3 regions of the Bacillus kalamii genome follow, and region 1 is predicted to be linked to each of the others. Evidence: a T-box and tRNA genes for the amino acid it is inferred to sense, from the RefSeq annotation. Region 1 holds a T-box; the other regions hold tRNA genes.

Evidence for each region. The T-box of region 1 lies ahead of ABC357_RS13200 (tryptophan--tRNA ligase). A T-box ahead of a tRNA ligase gene usually reads a tRNA of that ligase, here a tRNA-Trp.
Region 2: it has a tRNA-Trp gene. The T-box ahead of ABC357_RS13200 (tryptophan--tRNA ligase) is inferred to sense a tRNA for this amino acid. The anticodon was not compared.
Region 3: it has a tRNA-Trp gene. The T-box ahead of ABC357_RS13200 (tryptophan--tRNA ligase) is inferred to sense a tRNA for this amino acid. The anticodon was not compared.

Annotation. Positions count from the first base shown of each region.
Region 1 covers NZ_JBDFMI010000001.1:2,658,244-2,665,685, reverse strand. The annotation lists gene crcB (fluoride efflux transporter CrcB) at 1-364, shown strand, start outside; gene ABC357_RS13225 (fluoride efflux transporter FluC) at 364-726, shown strand; gene ABC357_RS13220 (histidine phosphatase family protein) at 945-1,517, shown strand; partial or broken gene ABC357_RS13215 (Type 1 glutamine amidotransferase-like domain-containing protein) at 1,549-2,249, shown strand; gene ABC357_RS13210 (GNAT family N-acetyltransferase) at 2,298-2,789, shown strand; gene ABC357_RS13205 (GNAT family N-acetyltransferase) at 2,837-3,247, opposite strand; T-box leader at 3,427-3,676, shown strand; gene ABC357_RS13200 (tryptophan--tRNA ligase) at 3,722-4,726, shown strand; gene ABC357_RS13195 (GNAT family N-acetyltransferase) at 4,856-5,356, shown strand; gene ABC357_RS13190 (class I SAM-dependent methyltransferase) at 5,420-6,124, shown strand; gene ABC357_RS13185 (LacI family DNA-binding transcriptional regulator) at 6,214-7,197, shown strand; gene ABC357_RS13180 (sucrose-specific PTS transporter subunit IIBC) at 7,327-7,442, shown strand, end outside.
Region 2 covers NZ_JBDFMI010000006.1:439,791-447,232, forward strand. The annotation lists gene ABC357_RS19845 (carbohydrate kinase family protein) at 1-836, opposite strand, end outside; gene ABC357_RS19850 (glycoside hydrolase family 32 protein) at 926-2,416, opposite strand; gene ABC357_RS19855 (MFS transporter) at 2,461-3,708, opposite strand; gene ABC357_RS19860 (hypothetical protein) at 3,947-4,228, shown strand; gene ABC357_RS19865 (undecaprenyldiphospho-muramoylpentapeptide beta-N-acetylglucosaminyltransferase) at 4,225-5,289, opposite strand; tRNA gene ABC357_RS19870 (tRNA-Arg) at 5,439-5,512, opposite strand; tRNA gene ABC357_RS19875 (tRNA-Asn) at 5,543-5,617, opposite strand; tRNA gene ABC357_RS19880 (tRNA-Ile) at 5,639-5,715, opposite strand; tRNA gene ABC357_RS19885 (tRNA-Gly) at 5,725-5,798, opposite strand; tRNA gene ABC357_RS19890 (tRNA-Gln) at 5,804-5,878, opposite strand; tRNA gene ABC357_RS19895 (tRNA-His) at 5,898-5,973, opposite strand; tRNA gene ABC357_RS19900 (tRNA-Trp) at 5,986-6,059, opposite strand; tRNA gene ABC357_RS19905 (tRNA-Tyr) at 6,073-6,156, opposite strand; tRNA gene ABC357_RS19910 (tRNA-Asp) at 6,298-6,373, opposite strand; tRNA gene ABC357_RS19915 (tRNA-Ser) at 6,389-6,481, opposite strand; tRNA gene ABC357_RS19920 (tRNA-Ala) at 6,497-6,572, opposite strand; tRNA gene ABC357_RS19925 (tRNA-Pro) at 6,585-6,661, opposite strand; tRNA gene ABC357_RS19930 (tRNA-Arg) at 6,667-6,743, opposite strand; tRNA gene ABC357_RS19935 (tRNA-Gly) at 6,757-6,831, opposite strand; tRNA gene ABC357_RS19940 (tRNA-Leu) at 6,835-6,919, opposite strand; tRNA gene ABC357_RS19945 (tRNA-Lys) at 6,927-7,002, opposite strand; tRNA gene ABC357_RS19950 (tRNA-Thr) at 7,009-7,084, opposite strand; tRNA gene ABC357_RS19955 (tRNA-Val) at 7,101-7,176, opposite strand; tRNA gene ABC357_RS19960 (tRNA-Glu) at 7,193-7,267, opposite strand; rRNA gene rrf (5S ribosomal RNA) at 7,310-7,425, opposite strand.
Region 3 covers NZ_JBDFMI010000006.1:1,250,688-1,258,129, forward strand. The annotation lists rRNA gene ABC357_RS23940 (23S ribosomal RNA) at 1-591, shown strand, start outside; rRNA gene rrf (5S ribosomal RNA) at 740-855, shown strand; tRNA gene ABC357_RS23950 (tRNA-Asn) at 865-939, shown strand; tRNA gene ABC357_RS23955 (tRNA-Ser) at 946-1,038, shown strand; tRNA gene ABC357_RS23960 (tRNA-Glu) at 1,053-1,127, shown strand; tRNA gene ABC357_RS23965 (tRNA-Val) at 1,143-1,218, shown strand; tRNA gene ABC357_RS23970 (tRNA-Met) at 1,228-1,301, shown strand; tRNA gene ABC357_RS23975 (tRNA-Asp) at 1,310-1,385, shown strand; tRNA gene ABC357_RS23980 (tRNA-Phe) at 1,553-1,628, shown strand; tRNA gene ABC357_RS23985 (tRNA-Thr) at 1,635-1,710, shown strand; tRNA gene ABC357_RS23990 (tRNA-Tyr) at 1,726-1,809, shown strand; tRNA gene ABC357_RS23995 (tRNA-Trp) at 1,835-1,908, shown strand; tRNA gene ABC357_RS24000 (tRNA-His) at 1,920-1,995, shown strand; tRNA gene ABC357_RS24005 (tRNA-Gln) at 2,038-2,112, shown strand; tRNA gene ABC357_RS24010 (tRNA-Gly) at 2,119-2,193, shown strand; tRNA gene ABC357_RS24015 (tRNA-Cys) at 2,210-2,283, shown strand; tRNA gene ABC357_RS24020 (tRNA-Leu) at 2,291-2,372, shown strand; gene ABC357_RS24025 (hydrogenase small subunit) at 2,710-3,783, shown strand; gene ABC357_RS24030 (nickel-dependent hydrogenase large subunit) at 3,780-5,498, shown strand; gene cybH (Ni/Fe-hydrogenase, b-type cytochrome subunit) at 5,509-6,273, shown strand; gene ABC357_RS24040 (HyaD/HybD family hydrogenase maturation endopeptidase) at 6,260-6,754, shown strand; gene ABC357_RS24045 (hypothetical protein) at 6,751-7,179, shown strand; gene ABC357_RS24050 (hydrogenase maturation nickel metallochaperone HypA/HybF) at 7,209-7,442, shown strand, end outside.

The DNA.
Region 1 (7,442 bases):
TGTTGGCCTGGCAGGCGCGCTGGGGGCCGTGCTAAGGTATGCAATCGGATTATTGGCATGGAATGGATCCCTCTTTCCTATCGCCACTTTTTCCATCAATTTGATAGGCAGTTTCCTTCTTGCGTGGCTGACTACTTTTGTCTTTATAAGAACGGCTATTCCGGATGAGTGGAAGTCGGCAATCGGAACAGGATTTATTGGGGCATTCACGACTTTTTCCACATTAAGCGTTGAGACGGTCTCCTTGTTTCAAGGCGGCCATGCCCTGATGGCTGTTTTATATGCCGCATTATCGATGATCGGGGGTCTTGCCATGTCATTTTTAGGATATCATGCTGCCTCTGAAAGAAAGGAAGCTAAATAATGGCGATGAACGTTTTATTGGTTGCTATCGGGGGTTTTTTAGGGGCCGTAACCCGATTTTCAATAAGCAAATCGGTACTGTCCACTGTATCTGTTCGCTATCCATTTGCTACTTTACTGATCAATTTGAGCGGTTCCTTTTTGCTCGGACTATTATCGGGCATGAAGGCTGACCCCGTCATCATGCTGCTTGCCGGGACAGGGTTTATGGGTGCCTTTACAACCTTTTCCACCCTCATGTTAGAATTGGTGAAAATGGTAAAAAGCGGTGAAAGGAAAGGATTCTTGTTTTATTTGGCCATTACTTTCTGCGGAGGGGCCCTGCTAGCTTTTGCAGGCTATACTATAGGGGGATTTATATGACGGCCGCCGGAGGAATGGCGGCCGTTTTGCATGTGAGATAACTTTCTGCTGTATTCCTTGCATTCTAGGGAGAAGAGGTTGATTTCATGTCAAATAATGGATATACTTTTAAAAAAATTAAAAAATTCAGTTTATTATATGAGCAAGATGTTGTTTTTTATTTGGCAAGGGGAACAGATGGGTGAATGTTGAGAAAAAAGGTTTTTAAAGGAGCTTTTATGGATACGGAAATTTTTCTAATCAGACATGCTTTTTCGATGGAGAGTATATTGCAGGAGCGGACAATAGAGCTGGATCGAAAAGGCCAGGAGGATGCGGAAGAAGTCGGAATGATCCTGGAACAAAAAAAGATTAGTGCGGTCATTTCAAGTCCTTATCCTCGTGCGATACAGACAGTAGGCCGGCTGGCTGTCCAAAATGGCGTTGATTTGACCATGGATGGCCGTTTCAGGGAGCGAAAACTGGCTGAAGATGCGTATGAAATAGAGGACATTGCAGCCAGTCTGCGTTATTGCTTTGACCGTCCTACTTTTGCTTATCCAGGAGGAGAATCGAATAATGACGCTCTAAGGAGGGGAGTGGAGGGAGTATATGATGTGGCTAAAACGTTTGCCGGAAAGCTTATTGTGATCGGATTGCACGGAAACATTCTGTCTATCATTTTAAATTACTTTGACGAACAACATGAGGATTTACCTGGAAACAGCCATACGGCAGCAGTATATAAACTCATCTTCCGTAATGGCCAATTTGCTGCCATAGAACGAGTTTGGATCAAACAGCCTGTCTAAAAGGAATGGTTTATGAATGGGGGAAAGGGAAATGAAACAAATCATAGCGCTTGGTGGGGGAGGTTTTTCGATGGAGCTCAATAATCCTCTTCTGGATCAATTTATCATACAGCAAAGCGGGAAGGAAAAGCCTGCTGTTTGCTTTTTGCCGACTGCGAGCGGTGACGACAGGCTATATGAAGAGTCCTTTAATAAAGCTTTTTCGGCGCTTGGCTGCTTGCCTTCTTCTTTGTTGCTGTCAAATCCTCCAAGCAGAGATTTAAGAGATTACATAATGGAAAAAGATATTCTTATGTCGGCGGAGGCAACACTAAGAAAATGATAGGGCAATGGAAAGAAAATGGACTGGATTTGATATTGCGGGAGGCATATGAGAACGGAATTGTTTTAGCCGGTTTAAGCGCAGGATCCATGTGTTGGTTTGAAGAAGGCCTCCATGACGCTGTAGATGGAGTGTTCGAGGCTATCGCATGTTTGGGGTTTATTTCCGGCAGTCATTGCCCCCATTATGGGAATGATGAATTGTACAGTGAGGCATACCGTACCGCTGTAGGCAATTCTTCCTTAAAGGGAGGAGTGGCAGCAGCGAATGGCGTTGCCCTGCATTATGTCGATAGCAAGCTTGCACAGATTGTATCATCATCTTCCGGAGCACAGGCTTGTTCAATCCATGCAAGGAATGGAGAATGGATTGAAATTCCTTTGAATGTCAAATGCTTGGAGCTGGACTGATTGCTTGCAGCAGAGGAAGTGAGCTGTTCAAAAGGAAGGATGGGACAAATGGATATCGTAGCGTTAGATCAATTGCCTGTGTATAGGACGAATGCGTTTTTTCGGGAACAATGGGGCAGTAATGAAATGATTATTTCGACAGGGACATATAGATGTTCAGAACTGGAGGGGTTCGCTTGTGTCGATCACTTCGGCGGAATTATAGGATTGGTCACCCTTTTTCAGAAAGGGGCTACATGTGAGATTGTATCCTTGGATAGTGTGCGGGAAAATGGGGGAATCGGATCCAGGTTACTCCTGACAGCTGAAAACCATGCATATAGAAACGGATGCCTAAAAATAGAGTTGATTACAACGAATGATAATATAAAAGCGCTTGATTTCTACCAGAAAAGAGGCTATCGGATGGTCTCCATCATCCGTGATGCAGTGGCAGAAGCGAGGCTCCGTAAACCTGAAATTCCTTTAATTGCAGGAAATGGAATAGCCATCTTGGATGAGATTTTGCTGGAAAAACAGATTAGGGAAAATAATGCATAGAAAACCCTAAAAGGCAAGTGGGAGTGGAATTCCCGCTTGCCTCGCCTTTATCTTTTTCTTAATTTTCTGAATCCATTATCCATTTTTTTAAACCCTATATGAGGATAATAGTCCATGGCGGATGGGGCGGAAAGCAGAAGGAATGAACACTCATCTCCAATTTCTTGTTGAACAAATTGTATAAGCTTTTTGCCTATACCTCTTCGCTGATAGTCTCTATCTACAGCCAAGTCCGATAAATAACAGCAATAACTGAAATCTGTCAGTGCCCTGGCTACGCCTATTAACTTTTCGCCATGGTAAGCCGTAACGAGAAGATTGGCATTATCTAGCATTTTCTGAAGGCGTTTCAGATCATCTACAGGCCGATTGATCCCGGACGCCTTAAAGACGTCTGCCAATTCGCTTCCTTGCAGTTGTTCATTTAAGGAATAAGTAATTTGTGTATGTTCTTTCAATTCGGTTCCCCCTCTGTATAAAGAATCATGCCTTCCCACATTATAAGACATGCTGGGAAAGAGGGGAAGGAATTTTTATAAAATAATGAAAATTATGCTATTTTTCGATAATAATCGACACTTCCTGTAAGTTGACTTTCAATTTTGAATGGATTTATAATAAGGTATACACATAGAATGAATGAGCGATGATGAAGAATAGTAAGCGGTTTGCATACTTTAGAGAGCTGATGTCGGGTGGAAATCAGTGTAGAATAACCGTCGAATGGGCTTCGGAGCTTCTATGCTGAACCAGTTTAGTAGGCATAGCGGAGGTCTTGCCGTTAAAAAAGGCGACATATTGAAACGAAGATTGTTTCTGTATGGATAAGTGCGTTCTTCTTTGTGATGAACGAATTAAGGTGGCACCACGGGTTATCCGTCCTTTTCATAGGATGGGTAGCCCTTTTTTGCGTGCATATTGGAGGGAAAGACATGACAAAAAGAATTTTGACAGGAATTAAGCCGACCGGACAAGTGCATTTAGGGAATTATATAGGAGCCATTAAGCCTGCATTAGACCTTGCTCGTGATGACCGGTACGAAGCCTATTACTTTGTTGCCGATTACCATGGTTTTACGCGGACACCGGATCCCGAAGAATTTAAACAGTTATCATATGGAATTGCGGCAACATGGATTGCCCTTGGGTTGGACTACGAAAAGGCAACCTTCTATAGACAATCCGATATTCCTGAGGTGTTTGAATTAAATTGGATACTTGCCTGTTATTCATCCAAGGGTTTGATGAACAGAGCCCATGCCTATAAGGCATTGACTGAAGAAAATAAACGAAACGGAAACGATATAGATGATGGCGTCAATATGGGATTGTATACCTATCCTATCCTAATGGCCGCCGATATTCTTCTCTATAATTCTGATCTTGTTCCAGTCGGGAAGGACCAAATCCAGCATGTAGAAATAGCAAGGGACCTTGCCCAAACATTCAACAATAAATATGGCCACACTTTTACGTTGCCTGAGTATAAGGTTGAGGAAGACACGGCGGTATTGCTTGGCTTGGATGGGCGGAAGATGAGCAAAAGCTATAACAACACGATTCCATTATTCTCCGATGAAGGACAGCTTCTGAAATTGGTTAAGAAAATCAAGACAGATTCATCGCTTCCAGGCGAACCGAAAGATCCAAAATCTTCTTTGCTTTTTTCACTGTATAAACAGTTTGCTTCCGCTGGACAAACGGAGCAAATGAAAGCTCATTATGAGGATGGAATCTCATGGGGAGAAGCGAAGCAGCAATTGTTTGAAGTAATGAATGAAGCCTTGAAGGAACCCCGGGAGAAGTATAATGAATTGATGTCGAATCCAGAGAGATTAGATAGCATTTTACTTGAGGGAGCTGAAAAAGCTAGAGAGAAGGCTATTCCTTTCATGAAAGAAGTGCGGAAAAAAATCGGATTAACAAGATATATCTAGAGTTGACCGGCAGCGTAATGAAAAATCAATGCGCTGTTCTTTTTTAAGAATAAATGTCAAAATATTTAGATATCAAGAAATTTTACCATATAATTAGGAGGTGAATTCCGAAATGAATGAGGGAGAGGAATGATGGTGGAAAAAGAAGTAAGTTTACGCATATATGAAGAGAAATACAAGCGTTTTTTCGGTGAATACAGCCTTGAAAAAGAACAATTAGCGTTCACTGCACCTCCTCTGGACGCATTGGCGAGTTGCTTGTCAGAAAAAGAGAGAAATCCTGTTGTTATATTTGCGGGAGAGGAAATCGCAGGCTTTTTTGTGCTTCATGCTTACCCTGGGAGCGCTGTCTATAGCGACAATAAAAAATGCATGTTGCTGAGGGCTTATTCGATTTCAAGCAGCCACCAAGGGAAAGGGATTGCCACTAAATCGATGGCGTTGCTGGAGCCGTTCGTTAAAGTTCATTTCCCGGACGTAAATGAAATAGTGCTTGCGGTCAATGCAGCCAATAAATCGGCACAGCATGTATACAGAAAATCGGGATTTGCCGATACCGGCAAAAAAGCAGCCGGAAGATCTGGCATAATGTTTATTTGGCATAAGATGCTGAATGAAGGAGACAATTAGAGCTTTGTGCCAATGGGTGGTTTTTTATAAGGTCAATCATATGCGCAAAGGAGAGGGTGACCGATGGCAGATTTTACAACTATTCGTGAAGAAGAAAAGCGCTATCATGACTGGTTTTATAGCCAACATGATTTGTTCGTCAAAGGTTCATGGCTGTCATCTCCTGTAAAGTCTGTCATCGAATCGCTGTCATTGATCCAAACAGATAAGCCGATGGTGCTTGATCTCGGCTGCGGCGTCGGCAGAAACAGTATTCCTATGGCGCTTTCTATCCGTGAGCGGCAGGGAAAAGTGGACTGCGTCGATTTATTGGAAACCGCCATTGAACCTCTACGCCGTTACAGTAAACAATATGGCATAGAGGATATTATAAACAGCTATTGTAGTGATATAGCAGATTTCAGTATCCCTAGCGGTTACTATGATTTTGTCGTAGCTGTTTCAAGTTTGGAGCACGTGTCATCCCTAGAAGAGTTTACTTGCTTATTGGACAGAATGATAAAGGGGACAAGGGAATGTGGAATACATTGCCTGGTTGTGAATTCGGAAGTGAAAGAAAGGGATGCGGAAACGGGCGAAGAACTGCCTGCCATGATGGAAGTGAATGTAAGCGAAGCTGAAATGACAGCTATACTTAGTGAAAAATATGCATACTGGAAACCAATCAAAGTGGAAGCAAAGCCGTTGCAATATGAAATCAAGAGGCGGGACAAGGCAATCATGATGAGTACGAACGCCATTACATATATTGTACAGAAGCAACAGTAGCTACTTTTGGAAAAAGACACACAGTGACGCTCTTCGGGCATTCTAGTATAATCAAACTATCATAAACGGTTGAAATGAGAGGATTGAATATGACAACAACTATAGCGGATATTGCAAGAATAGCCGGTGTAGCGAAAAGTACGGTATCCAGGTATTTGAATGGGGGCTCTGTCAGTGAGCCTACAGCTAAGCTGATTGAAAATGTGATTGCACAGACAGGCTATACACCGAATCGTTTTGCGCAAAGCCTGAAGGCGAAACAAACGAAGATAATCGGCACCGTTGTGCCAAGGCTCGACTCCTTCGCTACTTCCCAGACATTGATCGGCATAGATGAACAATTGAGGGAACTTGACTACCAATTGATGATTTCCAATACAAGCCAGAATTTGGACAGGGAAATTGAAAGTATTTATACATTGCAAAAACAAAAGGTAGCCGGCATCATACTGCTGGCCACAAGCATTACGGAACGCCATCTTCAGGCATTTCGGCAAATTGGGATTCCTGTCATTTTAATGGGCCAGCAGCATGATGAATGCTACAGTGTCATCCATGATGATTTTCACGCAGGCTATGACCTTGGAAAGGCAGTACTGGCAAAAGGGCATAGGAACATAGCTTATTTGGGCGTTACTGAAAATGACGTTGCGGTTGGCCTTGAGAGGAAAAGAGGATTCAAAAGAGCAGTCGGCGAACAAAAAGATTGCTTGGTCCATTATTACGAATCTACATTTAAGATAGAGGATGCAATTGCCATTGTTCCTTCTATCATTAAAGAATGCCAGCCCTCGCTTATAGTATGTGCAACAGATAACATCGCATTTGGCGCTTTAAAAGCCATTCAAAAAGAAGGGTATCGGATTCCCGAGCAGATATCGGTTACTGGTTTTGGGGGGTACAGCATGACAGAATTCACAAATCCAGAATTAACTACTGTGAAGTTCTTCTATCAGGAAGCCGGCCACACTGCTGCTAGAAAGCTTATTTCTTTGCTGCAGGGCGACGAAATAGAAAAAATTACCTACTCAAAATACCAAATTATTGACCGAGAAAGCGTTGACTCCAGATAAATTAGGTCTTATAATCTAGTTGAAACCGGTTCCAATCATATAAACTAGTTGAAGCCGGTTCTGCTAGTGATTTTTTTTAATCACTTTAGGAACCGGTTCCATCCAAGAAATGTAAAGGTGTTGATATTAATGGATTTTAAACAAATAGCCAAAGATGTCCTTACAGCCCTAGGGGGCAAAGAGAACGTCGCAGCGGCGGCCCACTGCTCAACGCGGCTTCGTTTGGTCATCAATGATGAATCTAT
Region 2 (7,442 bases), on a different contig from region 1:
AGATTCGCCAACTGAACATGATGGGCGGATAATGCATACAGCAAACCGCCGATAAAGGCATCTCCTGCACCCGTAGTATCGGAAACAATCACTTTGAAACCGGATGATTCATATGACTGGCCGTTTTTCAGAAGCAATTCTGCCCCTTTTGCTCCCTTAGTGTAGACGACTGCTTTTACATCGCCTTTGAATAAGGACTTAAGAGCCTCGCTTGTATCTTTTATTCCGGTTATAAATTCAAGTTCTTCATCTGAAATCTTAACAATATCTGCGAGAGGCAAGAATTCCTGCACTGTTTTTTGGCACTCTTGATGGTCATCCCAAAGAGATAAACGGATATTAGGGTCAAAGCTGATAATCCCTCCCTTGCTCTTCACAATAGAGATTGCTTTTTTATGGGCATACTTCATAGGGCTTTCCACTAAATCCACCGAACAGAAGTGAAGAATATCATCATTCGAAAACCAATTTTCTTCTATTTCACCTTCTGATAGCAGTAAATCTGCCGATGGTTTTCGGTAAAATGAAAAATCGCGCTCTCCGTCTTCCTTGACTGATACAAAGGCTAAACCTGTATTCGCTTCATTTGTACGCAAAACTTTATCCACTTCCACTTGATTCTCCACTAGGATATCCACCAGGAAATCGCCAAAAGCATCCTCCCCCAATTTAGTGATAAGAGAAGCGGTTCCTCCATATTTAGCAACAGCAATTGCGACATTAGCAGGTGCTCCACCAGGCAGTTTTTCAAATGTATCTACTTCTTTCAATGCTTTCCCCTTTTGCTCAGGAATAAAATCGATTAATGCTTCACCGATACAATATACTTTTCCCATTCTTGCAACCTCTTTTTCTTTTACATTTATTTTGATAGCAGGAAAAAGCCAAAATGCCCCTTCATTTTTGGCTTTTTCTTATTTTTTTATTATAATGATTTACTTCCTGTTTCCCAAACATCTTCCAAAGTCCAAATATTGGATTTGATTAATGTCACCTTGCCGCCTTTGGCAAATAAGCTGATATGCAAGCTTGTTGGATCAGGGTAGATTCTGCTGGTCATATTAACTTCTCCACCATTAGCAAATAGTTCAACAGAAGAACGGTCCAGATAGATATGGATCTTGCATGTTTCCTTTTCCAAATCGATCATCGTTTTCCGGACACCTGTCACACCTTTACCGGAGGCAGTACGGTCAATGAATATGTTCGCTTCATCCATGTTCACACCGATAACCGTTTTTTCTGTGCCATCTTCACTGCGTCTAAGACAGATGCCGAATTCATTCGCTGTCACATCCTTGAGGGAATATTCAAGCTCGATTTCCAATAAATCTCCTTTTATTGCTGTAATTGCTTCTTCTTCATTCAGTTCAGTTTTGGAAATGGTATGATTCTCTTTACGTAACATCTTCAACTCCGTTACCGGCTTCATAATCACTTTATTTTCCGGACTAACAGATACTTCTCTAGGCAGTGTCATCGCACCGCACCAGCCGTCTTCCTTCGTAGGCATGTCCGACTCCCACATATCCATCCAGCCAATGGCAATGCGTCTTCCTTTATCGTCTTGCAGTGTTTGGACTGCATAATAGTCGTGGCCATTGTCCAATTCCTCAAATGGGCCATGTTCATATGTTTTTGTCTCTTCATTGTATAAACCTACTAAATAGCCGGTTTGGTGCAGATTTTGGTATGAATCTCCCTCAGCCTTCATTCCTTGCGGCGAGAAGAACAGTACGTCCTTTCCATCCACTCGGAAGAAATCCGGGCACTCCCACATATACCCTAATGTTTCATCTGCCTGTGCAAGTACTCCATCATATGCCCAATCCACCAAATCGGATGATGAATACAAAATGGCACGCCCGACATCATCCGTAGTCCGATTGCCGAGGACCATATGGTATATGCCATTCTTCTCCCATACTTTAGGATCTCGGAAATGTCCTGTACTGTCGGAAGGCACTTCTTTTATAACCGGATTATTAGGATGTTTCGTAAATGTAATTCCATCCTGGCTTGAAGCAATGCATTGTGTTTGGATGGCGATATCCTTTTCCCTGTCTACCCACACATGTCCTGTATAGATCAAAAACAATTGATCGCCTTTTACGACTGCGCTTCCCGAGAAGCAGCCATCACGGTCATAGTTTTGGTCAGGGGCAAGAGCAATCGGAAGATGCTCCCAATGGACAAGGTCTTTACTTTTTGCATGGCCCCAGTGCATCGGTCCCCAATGTTCATCATACGGGTGATGCTGATAGAATGCGTGGTATTCGCCATTAAAATAGACAAGACCATTCGGATCATTGATCCAATTTGCAGGAGCCATGATATGGTAACCTAGCCGATATTGTTTGCCGATCGTTTCAGCGCGTTTCATGACCGCTTCATTTGCTTCATCAAGTTTAGTCATTTTTTCTAAAATTGTCTGTGCCATCTATACATCTTCCTTTCTGATTATGAAACCTTTGCTTCCCTTGTATCCATTGATTGAGATGATGTATCTTTTGGATCATTGATTAATGTGAAATAAGAAATGATATTGAAGGTAAGGACAATGCCCCCTATGATGAAATAAACAGAATCAAAGCCGATTGAATCATATAGCCTGCCAAATACAGGCGATAGAAATGCAGCCGCAATAGCGCTCGAAAATTGGAATCCTACCAAGTAAAGCGTTGACGATAACCGATTATCGAAGTTTTGCGCCAGATATTTAAATATTGCAATCAGCATAATCGGTAGCTCAAGGGCATGGAGCATTTTCATGCAGGAAATTCCGATTGGCTCTACAGCCAGGCCGGAACCGATTATACGAGTTGCCATGATAAAACCTGCAAGTATTAGCGATTTCTTCGCTCCTAGTTTATTCACAATGAAAGGAGCTGCAAACATCATTCCGGCTTCCATGAAGACCTGGAAAGAATTCAAATACCCGTATAACTGGTTGCCTGTGCTAGCATCAGTAAACAAAGATGAGAAATAGATCGGGAATTGTTGGTCATAGACAGAGTAGAAACAAACTACGCCAAACACATAGAGTACGAAGAACCAAAACTTTTTAAGTTTTAATAGAGAAAATACATCTTTCATTTTGATTGGCTCTTCTTTTTCCTCGTCATTGCCATCTGCCTCTTCAATTTTTGTCAGTAGGAGAATGGCAATCAAACAGATGGCCGAACCGGATGCCAGCCAAAAATTGATATTAGGGTTAATATTGAAAAGCTGCCCTGCAAAGAATGTCGCTGCAGCCCAACCAAGCGAACCCCACATTCTTGATTTTCCATACTCGAAATCGCATCTTCTGCCAATTTTTTCGATATATGATTCAACAGCTCCACAGCCTGCCTGAAAAGCGGCTCCAAGATACATACCGCCGACAATAGCTCCAAGCAGAACATTATATTTTAATAATGGTCCATATATGTAAATGAAGAATGGGCCGACAAATACCAGCAAGCCGACAATAAACCATAGCATATGTTTCTTTAATCCAATTTTATCGGAAATAACACCGTACAATGGCTGCATAATTAAGGCCATAATAGCATTCGCAGAGAAAATAACACCTGTATTGGCACCGCTTAATTGTATATCCTGCCCCAACCAAATAGAGAATAGAGACATACAGGATGACCAAGTAAAGAAGTAGAAAAAGAAAAATGCACTCAATAACCAATAATTTCGTTTTGTTCCGATACTCATAACTGATTCACGTTCCTCTCAAACTATCTAGTTGAAGATACATGCTGCTAAGTTAATCGTTTACGTAATCGATTAACTAAATTATAAAAGCGTTTTCATAAATCGTCAATAGAAAATATTATATTAAAAAAGCATATAAAGTCCACTTTTTACAAAAAAGAAAAAAGAACCCTTAGAGCATGTAGGAAATATTCAATGAAACGGCGAATATTGCTTATACAGAGGAGGGAATTCATTTATGGTCCAATTTTTCACTAATCGTAAATATACGGTCATTGAGCGCCACTCGAAAAAAGGCTATGAAATATTGGTCAAGCAAAATGAAAAAAATGAACGTTTGGTCAGTGTCATTTCCTCTAATCCTCCTGTTTGCATGGATTTTACCCTGACCGCCACTGGAATAGACTATACGATTTATGACAGTATCTCCTATTCTCCGAGGATGGAGCTTCCAATAGAGCTTTTCAATGAAATACTGGGCAAGTATCTTCCAGCTAAAAACACCTCTAATGAGAATTAGAGGTGTTTATTTATTTCTTGCACAATAATAGGCAACGCATTGCTTTGTGTTGATTTTATCATGTTTTGTTTGATGCCTTTTTTAAGGCTTTCTAATTTTTCCAGTGCATCCAGCAAGGTCTTTCCACTTAATTCTTCATCCGGCAATGTAATTCCATATCCATTGGAAGTGAAGGACTCGGCGTTCAAGATTTGGTCTCCCCTGCTTTGCTGAACACTTAAGGGGATGATGAGCATAGGGATATTCAAAGCCAGAAACTCAAATAAAGCATTGGATCCGCCTCTTGTGACCACTAGATCTGTTGCAGCCAATAGATCGGCTAGACCCTCCTGCACATACTCGAATTGCAAGTAATTAGGTGCAGACAAGAAGTGATTGTCTATGTTATTTTTACCGCATATATGTATAATCGAGTATCGGCGGGACAATACATTCAATGTCCCTCTCACTGCTTCATTAATAGACTTGGACCCTAGGCTCCCTCCCACAATAGTCAGGACAGGGCGCTTACCATCTAATTCCCACTGCCTCCTTGCCTTTTCCTTTGATCCTAATAACAGTTCTTTCCGTATAGGCGAACCTGTTACCAACGTTTTTTGAACAGGGAAATATAGGCTCGTTTCCTCGAATGATGTAAAAATAGTCGTGGCAAACCGTTTGGCAATTTTATTAGCAAGTCCAGGGGTCATATCACTTTCATGCAGATAGACAGGAATACGCAGAGATTTAGCTGCAACGACCACCGGGACAGATACGAAACCTCCCTTTGAAAAAACAAGGGCGGGCTTAAGCTTTTTTAACTGCCTGCGTGCCTCCACACATCCTTTAACTATTTTGAAAAGATCTGTCACATTTTCCCTAGAGACATACCTTCTCTGCTTTCCGCTGCTGATTCCATAATAGGGGACATTTGCATGGGACATAAGCTCTTTTTCTATGCCTCTTTTCGAACCGATATAGCTGATTTCCCATTCCTGTTTATCCAGCTCATCCATAATCGCTATATTCGGAGTAACATGCCCGGCAGAACCCCCGCCTGTAAATACAATTCTCTTTTTCACATCTATTCTCCCTTAGTCCTCGACATCTTACTATACATTATATGGGAACAGCACCCTCACATGCTACAAAGAAAAAGGACATGAAAAATTGAAGAAGTAGATATGTGCATAAAAAAAACTAATCTCATTTGTTTGAGATTAGTTTTTTACGCGCCTTAGAGGATTCGAACCTCTGACCGACGGCTTAGAAGGCCGTTGCTCTATCCAGCTGAGCTAAAGGCGCATGACAATATGTAAAGTACAGATAAAAAAATGGCTCCGCAGGTAGGACTCGAACCTACGACCGTTCGGTTAACAGCCGAATGCTCTACCACTGAGCTACTGCGGAACAATAAAATAATGTATGTAATGGTGGGCCTAAGTGGACTCGAACCACCGACCTCACGCTTATCAGGCGTGCGCTCTAACCAGCTGAGCTATAGGCCCATTCATATTTGGAGCGGGTGAAGGGAATCGAACCCTCATCATCAGCTTGGAAGGCTGAGGTTTTACCACTAAACTACACCCGCAAAAATGGCTGGGCTAGAAGGATTCGAACCTTCGCATGACGGAATCAAAATCCGTTGCCTTACCGCTTGGCTATAGCCCAATAATAGAGTTATAAAAAATGGGGCGGCTGATGGGAATCGAACCCACGAATGTCGGAACCACAATCCGATGCGTTAACCACTTCGCCACAGCCGCCATAATAAGAATTGGCAGGGGCAGTAGGAATTGAACCCACACTGACGGTTTTGGAGACCGTAGTTCTACCTTTAAACTATGCCCCTATGAAAGGACAAATGGTGGAGGGGGGCAGATTCGAACTGCCGAACCCGAAGGAGCGGATTTACAGTCCGCCGCGTTTAGCCACTTCGCTACCCCTCCGTATAATATAAAAAATAAGCAACATTGAAGAATGATGCTTGGAAATGAATCGATTTATCAGGTTAAAGCTGTTGCTCTTTCCCTATCGATCTGCTGCGATTCGTTATCCATAGCAAAAATCAAACTGGAAATTTAATTAAATGGCGGTCCCGACGGGAATCGAACCCGCGATCTCCTGCGTGACAGGCAGGCATGTTAACCGCTACACCACGGGACCACTATTCAAAAAAAATGGAGGAGGTAGAGGGATTCGAACCCCCGCGAGCCGTTAAGCCCCTGTCGGTTTTCAAGACCGATCCCTTCAGCCGGACTTGGGTATACCTCCGTATGATAAATGGAATGGTGGAGCCTAGCGGGATCGAACCGCTGACCTCCTGCGTGCAAGGCAGGCGCTCTCCCAGCTGAGCTAAGGCCCCAAATATAATGAATGGTCGGGAAGACAGGATTCGAACCTGCGACCCCTTGGTCCCAAACCAAGTGCTCTACCAAGCTGAGCTACTTCCCGAAATATGGCGCGCCCGAAAGGAGTCGAACCCATAACCTTCTGATCCGTAGTCAGACGCTCTATCCAATTGAGCTACGGGCGCATATAAATGAGTATGGAGCGGAAGACGGGATTCGAACCCGCGACCCCAACCTTGGCAAGGTTGTATTCTACCACTGAACTACTTCCGCAAATGGTGCGGGTGAAGGGACTTGAACCCCCACGCCGTAAGGCGCCAGATCCTAAGTCTGGTGCGTCTGCCAATTCCGCCACACCCGCATATAAATGGTGAGCCATGAAGGATTCGAACCTTCGACCCTCTGATTAAAAGTCAGATGCTCTACCAACTGAGCTAATGGCTCTTCAAATGGTGCCGGCAAGAGGAGTCGAACCCCCGACCTACTGATTACAAGTCAGTTGCTCTACCAACTGAGCTACACCGGCATTATTAAAGAAAATATGGTGGAGGATGACGGGATCGAACCGCCGACCCTCTGCTTGTAAGGCAGATGCTCTCCCAGCTGAGCTAATCCTCCAGTATGATAATCGAAATGGTGACCCGTACGGGATTCGAACCCGTGTTACCGCCGTGAAAGGGCGGTGTCTTAACCGCTTGACCAACGGGCCTATTTTGTATAAAAACCAAAATAAATACCCCTGTTGGGGTTTGCCTGGCAACGTCCTACTCTCACAGGGGGAAACCCCCAACTACCATCGGCGCTGAAGAGCTTAACTTCCGTGTTCGGAATGGGAACGGGTGTGGCCTCTTCGCCATCATTACCAGACATATAAAGGAATGTTA
Region 3 (7,442 bases), on a different contig from region 1:
AATCATTCGTAGAGTGCAAAGGCATAAGGGAGCTTGACTGCGAGACCTACAAGTCGAGCAGGGACGAAAGTCGGGCTTAGTGATCCGGTGGTTCCGCATGGAAGGGCCATCGCTCAACGGATAAAAGCTACCCCGGGGATAACAGGCTTATCTCCCCCAAGAGTCCACATCGACGGGGAGGTTTGGCACCTCGATGTCGGCTCATCGCATCCTGGGGCTGTAGTCGGTCCCAAGGGTTGGGCTGTTCGCCCATTAAAGCGGTACGCGAGCTGGGTTCAGAACGTCGTGAGACAGTTCGGTCCCTATCCGTCGCGGGCGTAGGAAATTTGAGAGGAGCTGTCCTTAGTACGAGAGGACCGGGATGGACGCACCTCTGGTGTACCAGTTGTCTTGCCAAAGGCATCGCTGGGTAGCTATGTGCGGACGGGATAAGTGCTGAAAGCATCTAAGCATGAAGCCCCCCTCAAGATGAGATTTCCCATAGCGTCAAGCTAGTAAGACCCCTGAGAGATGATCAGGTTGATAGGTTCGAGATGGAAGTGTGGCGACACATGGAGTTGACGGATACTAATCGGTCGAGGACTTAACCAAATTGTTGTTTGATTTACTTTTGACTCTGTTATCTAGTTTTGAAGGAATAAATTTCTTCTTGAAAAAAACTCAAAATATATTATAATAGAATATGTCTTTGAGATTAACGTGTCTCTGTTTTTCAAATCGAAAGATAGACGGCAAAATGTCTGGTAATGATGGCGAAGAGGCCACACCCGTTCCCATTCCGAACACGGAAGTTAAGCTCTTCAGCGCCGATGGTAGTTGGGGGTTTCCCCCTGTGAGAGTAGGACGTTGCCAGGCTCATATTATTCCGCAGTAGCTCAGTGGTAGAGCACTCGGCTGTTAACCGAGCGGTCGTAGGTTCGAATCCTACCTGCGGAGCCAAAATATGGAGAGCTGTCCGAGAGGCCGAAGGAGCACGATTGGAAATCGTGTAGGCGGTGACAAACTGTCTCAAGGGTTCAAATCCCTTGCTCTCCGCCATTTACATTTTAACTGGCCCGTTGGTCAAGCGGTTAAGACACCGCCCTTTCACGGCGGTAACACGGGTTCGAATCCCGTACGGGTCACCATTTATATATCTTTTTGGAGGATTAGCTCAGCTGGGAGAGCATCTGCCTTACAAGCAGAGGGTCGGCGGTTCGATCCCGTCATCCTCCACCATATTATCGTCGCGGGGTGGAGCAGTCTGGTAGCTCGTCGGGCTCATAACCCGAAGGTCGCAGGTTCAAATCCTGTCCCCGCAATTAAGAAAGGTCCCGTGGTGTAGCGGTTAACATGCCTGCCTGTCACGCAGGAGATCGCGGGTTCGATTCCCGTCGGGACCGCCATTTTAATTTTAATAGTGGCTCAGTAGCTCAGTCGGTAGAGCACGTTGAATAAACTTCTTGGGTATTCATCAGCGTACAGATTGAGATACATCTTGAATAAGCCTTCTGAAATCTGGACGAAGGACTTTAATTACTGCATTCGCATTAGCGGTTGCTCATAGAATAGTGGCTCAGTAGCTCAGTCGGTAGAGCAAAGGACTGAAAATCCTTGTGTCGGCGGTTCGATTCCGTCCTGAGCCACCATATAATGCCGGTGTAGCTCAGTTGGTAGAGCAACTGACTTGTAATCAGTAGGTCGGGGGTTCGACTCCTCTTGCCGGCACCATTCTTTCATAAGCGCGGAGGGGTAGCGAAGTGGCTAAACGCGGCGGACTGTAAATCCGCTCCTTTGGGTTCGGCAGTTCGAATCTGCCCCCCTCCACCATTTACTTTCATTCTTTGAAAATGAAAGGGGTATAGTTTAAAGGTAGAACTACGGTCTCCAAAACCGTCAGTGTGGGTTCGATTCCTACTACCCCTGCCAATTATATAATGGCGATTGTGGCGAAGTGGTTAACGCATCGGATTGTGGTTCCGACATTCGTGGGTTCGATTCCCATCAGTCGCCCCATTATAATCATAATTGAATAGTTGAGTGCATAAATATTATAAATGGGCTATAGCCAAGCGGTAAGGCAACGGATTTTGATTCCGTCATGCGAAGGTTCGAATCCTTCTAGCCCAGCCATTTTAAGCGGAAGTAGTTCAGTGGTAGAATACAACCTTGCCAAGGTTGGGGTCGCGGGTTCGAATCCCGTCTTCCGCTCCAATAATATTTTTTGTCTGGCGGCATAGCCAAGTGGTAAGGCCAAGGTCTGCAAAACCTTTATCACCGGTTCAAATCCGGTTGCCGCCTCCAATTATTTGCCGGTGTGGCGGAATTGGCAGACGCGCACGACTCAAAATCGTGTTCCTCACGGAGTGCCGGTTCGACCCCGGCCACCGGTATTAGAAAGACAGTCATAAAAAAGTCATTGCATATTGCAATGGCTTTTTTATTTGTATATTAACCCTTTCCCCTTTCCCTTCCTTTTCACTACGTATTTTTATCATTTAGATTCTCATTAAAACAACAAACATTCCTCACACAATGGCGCTATAATATGAGCTTATCCACAAGAGCGAAGCTTTACCAAAGGAAATGGCAGACTTTCAATGTATTCATGTTCTGAATACAGTTAAGAACGTTTTTTGACCGTTCGGAAATATGAATAGAGACGGCATTTTGCAATGTTACAATTATGTCGAATTAATATTACTTTTCTTTTACAGGAGGCTAAAGGAGATGAAAAGGAAATCTATCTATGAATCCGCGCTGGAACAAGGCGTTACGAGAAGAGACTTCTTAAAAATGTGTTCCATCCTTGCAGCAACAATGGGATTGGATTATTCGCAATCCGATAAGGTTGTTGCGGCTATGGAAACAAAAACGCGGGTTCCGGTCATTTGGCTTCAATTCCAGGATTGCACCGGTTGTTCCGAATCCTTTATAAGATCGACTCATCCAAAAACGGAAAGTGTTTTATTCGACATGATTTCTTTGGAGTATTCGGAGGTATTATCCGCAGCTTCCGGTTATCAGGTTGAAGATGCGATGAAGCAAGTGTTGAAAAAATATGATGGTGAATACATTTTAGCTGTTGAAGGCAGCATTCCTAAAGACTCTGCTTATTTAAGCGTGGCAGGAGTTGATGCGAAGGAAACGCTTTTAGAGGCCGTAAAAGGGGCCAAGGCGGTTATTGCTTATGGCAGCTGTTCTTCATGGGGCGGAATACCTGCAGCTTATCCAAACCCGACTGGAGCAAAGTCTGTCACTCATTTTATTAAGGACAAGCCTGTAATCCTTGTGCCGGGCTGCCCGCCGATCGCTGAAGTAATGACAGGGGTCATTGCCCATATCATTACGTTCGGAGAATTGCCTGAATTAGACCATGCTGGCCGTCCAAAAGCGTTTTATAGACATCGTATCCATGATAAGTGCAATCGGCGGGCATACTTCGATGCAGGGCTATTTGTGGAGAATTTTGACGATGAAGGAGCCAAACAGGGTTATTGCTTATATAAAGTTGGCTGTAAAGGGCCGACTACTTACAATTCCTGTGCTGAAATGAGATGGAATGGCGGCGTAAGCTATCCTATCCAATCGGGCAATCCATGTATAGGCTGCTCAGAAAGCGGCTTCTGGGACAATGGCCCGTTCTTCACTAGACGTGCGGAAATACCGACGACCCAAACAACCATTAATCCGGATGTAGTCGGAGGTACTGTGGTTGCTGCTACTGCAGCTGGTATAGCTGTGCATGCCACTGCGACAGCTATTAAGAAAAAGAGAGATGATAAACGAGGTGGAGACGAATGACGGAGAGGATAGTAGTTGACCCAATTACAAGAATTGAGGGGCATCTTCGTATTGAAGCAGATGTGGATGATAAAGGCGTAATCAAAGATTCATTCAGTTCCGGAACAGCTGTCCGCGGTATTGAATTAATTGTGCGGGACAGAGATCCTCGTGATGTATGGGCATTTGTCCAACGTATTTGTGGAGTCTGTACATCCACACATGCACTTGCATCCATACGTTCAGTTGAAGATGCATTGGATATTAAAATTCCCCAAAATGCATATTTAATCAGAAATTTAATGAATGAAGCAGTTTTTATACATGACCATGTTGTGCATTTTTATCATTTGCACGCGCTTGACTGGGTAGATGTTGTCAGTGCATTAAAGGCGAATCCTGCTGAGACATCGAAAATAGCACAATCGATTTCATCTTGGCCGAAATCATCTCCGGGTTATTTCAAAGATATACAGAATAAAATCAAAAAGGTCGTCGATAGCGGGCAACTTGGCATTTTTGCGAATGGCTATTGGGGGCATAAAGCATATAAGCTGCCTCCTGAAGTGAATCTTCTGGCTGTGGCACATTATCTGGAAGCTCTTGATTGGCAAAAGGAAATTGTGAAAGTACAGACGATATTAGGCGGAAAGAATCCACATCCACATTATGTAGTGGGTGGAATGGCAACGCCGCTTGATATTAACAGTGATAACGGCATACATGCAGAACGGCTTATGCACATATCTCAATTGATTGATCAAGCCAATGAATTCATCAACCAAGTATATATTCCGGATCTATTGGCGATTGGCTCGTACTATAAAGATTGGACGTACGGCGGCGGCATCAATAATTATTTATGCTATGGCGATTTCTCTACGACTGATCATTACGATATCAAGAATTACCGTATGCCAAGAGGAATTATTCTCAATGGCAATATGAATGAAATCCATGATATCGACCTTAAAAACCCGGAACATGTACAGGAGTTCATCGGACATTCATGGTATACCTATGACGGTAAGAATAAAGATAAAGGGCTCCACCCATGGGATGGGGAAACCAACCTTAATTATACAGGTCCGAAAGCCCCATATAAGCATCTTGATACGGATGATAAGTACAGTTGGATCAAATCTCCGAGATGGAAGGGCAAACCTATGGAAACAGGCCCGCTTGCCCGTATGATGGTTGCTTATGCAAGCGGCAAGGAAGATGTTAAGGAAATAATGGACAGTACACTGAAAAAACTAGATATACCTATGAGTGCCATGCAATCCGCATTAGGACGAACTGTTGCTCGCGGTTTGGAATCTTCGCTGGTTGTGGATTGGATGCGCAATGATATGGACCAACTGCTGAAAAATATCAAAAATGGCAATCAAATTACGTTTGACCGGACAAAATGGGAGCCAAGCTCATGGCCGGATAAAGCCAAAGGTGTAGGTTGGATTGAAGCTCCAAGGGGTGCACTAGGCCATTGGATTGAAATTGAAAATGGAAAAACGAAAAATTATCAGGCGGTTGTTCCATCCACTTGGAATGCCACCCCAAGGGATGAAAAGCAATTAGGGGCATATGAAGCTTCCTTGATCGGCACTCCGATGCTGGATAAAAATCAACCGTTGGAAATATTGCGTGTGATCCATTCCTTTGATCCATGTTTGGCATGCGCCGTACATTTGACAGATTTAGAAACGAAATCCCAAACAGAAATTAGAATATGTTAGGGGGATATCAATGGAGAATCCTAATTTGTCTAAGCAACAGAACAGTGAACTAGGGTTTAAGAAAAATCGGTCCGCAAAATTTACCCCGGTCAAACGAGGTACAGTGAAGGTATATGTATGGGAGCTGCCTGTTCGGGTCTTTCACTGGATTAATGCAGCGGCCATTATCTTACTAATGATTACAGGCATTTACATCGGAAATCCGTTTGTCGGGGCTAATACACAGGAAGAGGCCTATTTCTCATATTTAATGGGATGGGCACGATACGTCCATTTCTTTTCTGCATTTGTTTTCACAGCCAATCTGTTGATCCGTTGGTATTGGATGTATAAAGGAAATAAATATGCGACTTCCAATCTGTTTCGCAAAGTCTTTTGGAAAGAAGTGTGGGAGACAACCAAGTTTTATTTGTTCATGAAGAATAAAAAACCGCATTATGTAGGGCATAATCCATTGGCGCAATTAAGCTATTGGATCATTATGGTAGGCGGTTCCATTGTGATGATTTTAACGGGCTATTATTTATATTTTGAGCCACAGCCGGAATCCTTTTTGGGGAAATTATTTTCCTGGGTACCTTATATCTTCGGCGATAGCTTCGCCATCCGTTCTTGGCATCATTTAATGGCTTGGGGATTCATGGTTTTCATGGTTGCCCATATTTATTTATCTTTCCGTGAGGATTATCTTCAACGGAACGGAACGATGTCTTCCATTTTTACAGGATTTAAAACTGAACCGAAGAAAGCGGTAGAAGATGATGACGATAAGTAATACAATCACCAAGAAGAAAATAGTCATTCTCGGTATAGGAAATACACTATACAGCGATGAGGGAGTCGGCATGATGTCGCTTCCCTTGCTTGAAGAAATATTTAAAGATGATGAGGATGTTGAAATCTTCGATGGTTCTACAGATGGCATGCGCCTTCTGGGGCCAGTCGAGGACGCGGAAATGCTGATAGTGCTGGATGCCATTAATGCCGGCAAGAAGGGCGGGGAGATTATTGTTTTGAAAGGCGAAGAGATCCCTGCATATTATGGCGTGAAAATGTCAATCCACCAATTAGGATTCCAGGAAGTATTGCTTGCCGCCAAAATCCGTGACCAATATCCAAAGCATATTACCATGATAGGCATGCAACCTACATCTCTGGAGTTGGGTATCGGTCTTTCTGATGTGAACAGTCAAGCCCTGCCGGATTTGGTTGAAATCGTCCGTAGACAAGTGGAAGATTGGAAGAGTCTCTTATGAATCGCCTGCAGTTTCTAAAGGAAATGAAGGATAGCCTTTTTACTACTGTTAAGTCGGTATATGAACCACTTGTTGAAGATGATCTGCAAAAATTGAGCAGGTCTGCCGACAAGATGCTTGGAATCAAATGGGTATTGCTTGCCGGCAGGGCAGATGAAATGGCTGATTTAGAGCAAAGACAGATAGAAGGCCAGCCAATTATCTGTGTAAAAGAAGGAAACTCCATTCGTGCTTATAGCGGGATTTGTCCCGCTTGCACGAATTTGCTTGTATTATCAAGCTTTGAAAAAAACTGTAAATGCTTAATGTGCGAAGAAAATTATCCGTTGTTTCCTGAAGATCATACATCTGTGACTGGATTGAAAGAATTTGATGTTCAGAGGAAAGAAACTGGATATTTTATAGGAATCCATAGACAGAAGTAAGTTGAAAACATCTAATAGGAATGATATGCATGCATGAAATGGCTTTAATGGGGGACATCCTCAATCTTATCCAAGAAAATGCTGAAACCAAAAAGATCACCACAATCGAAAAAGTGGAATTATTGGTCGGGGAATTAAGCAATGCGCTGCCCGATGCTCTTCAAATGGCTTTCAGCATCTACAGAGAGCAAAACCCACAGTTTATTTCCAGGAAAGCCGTCCTTGCCATTACGGTTGAAGAAGCGGAAGCGGAATGTGTTGTA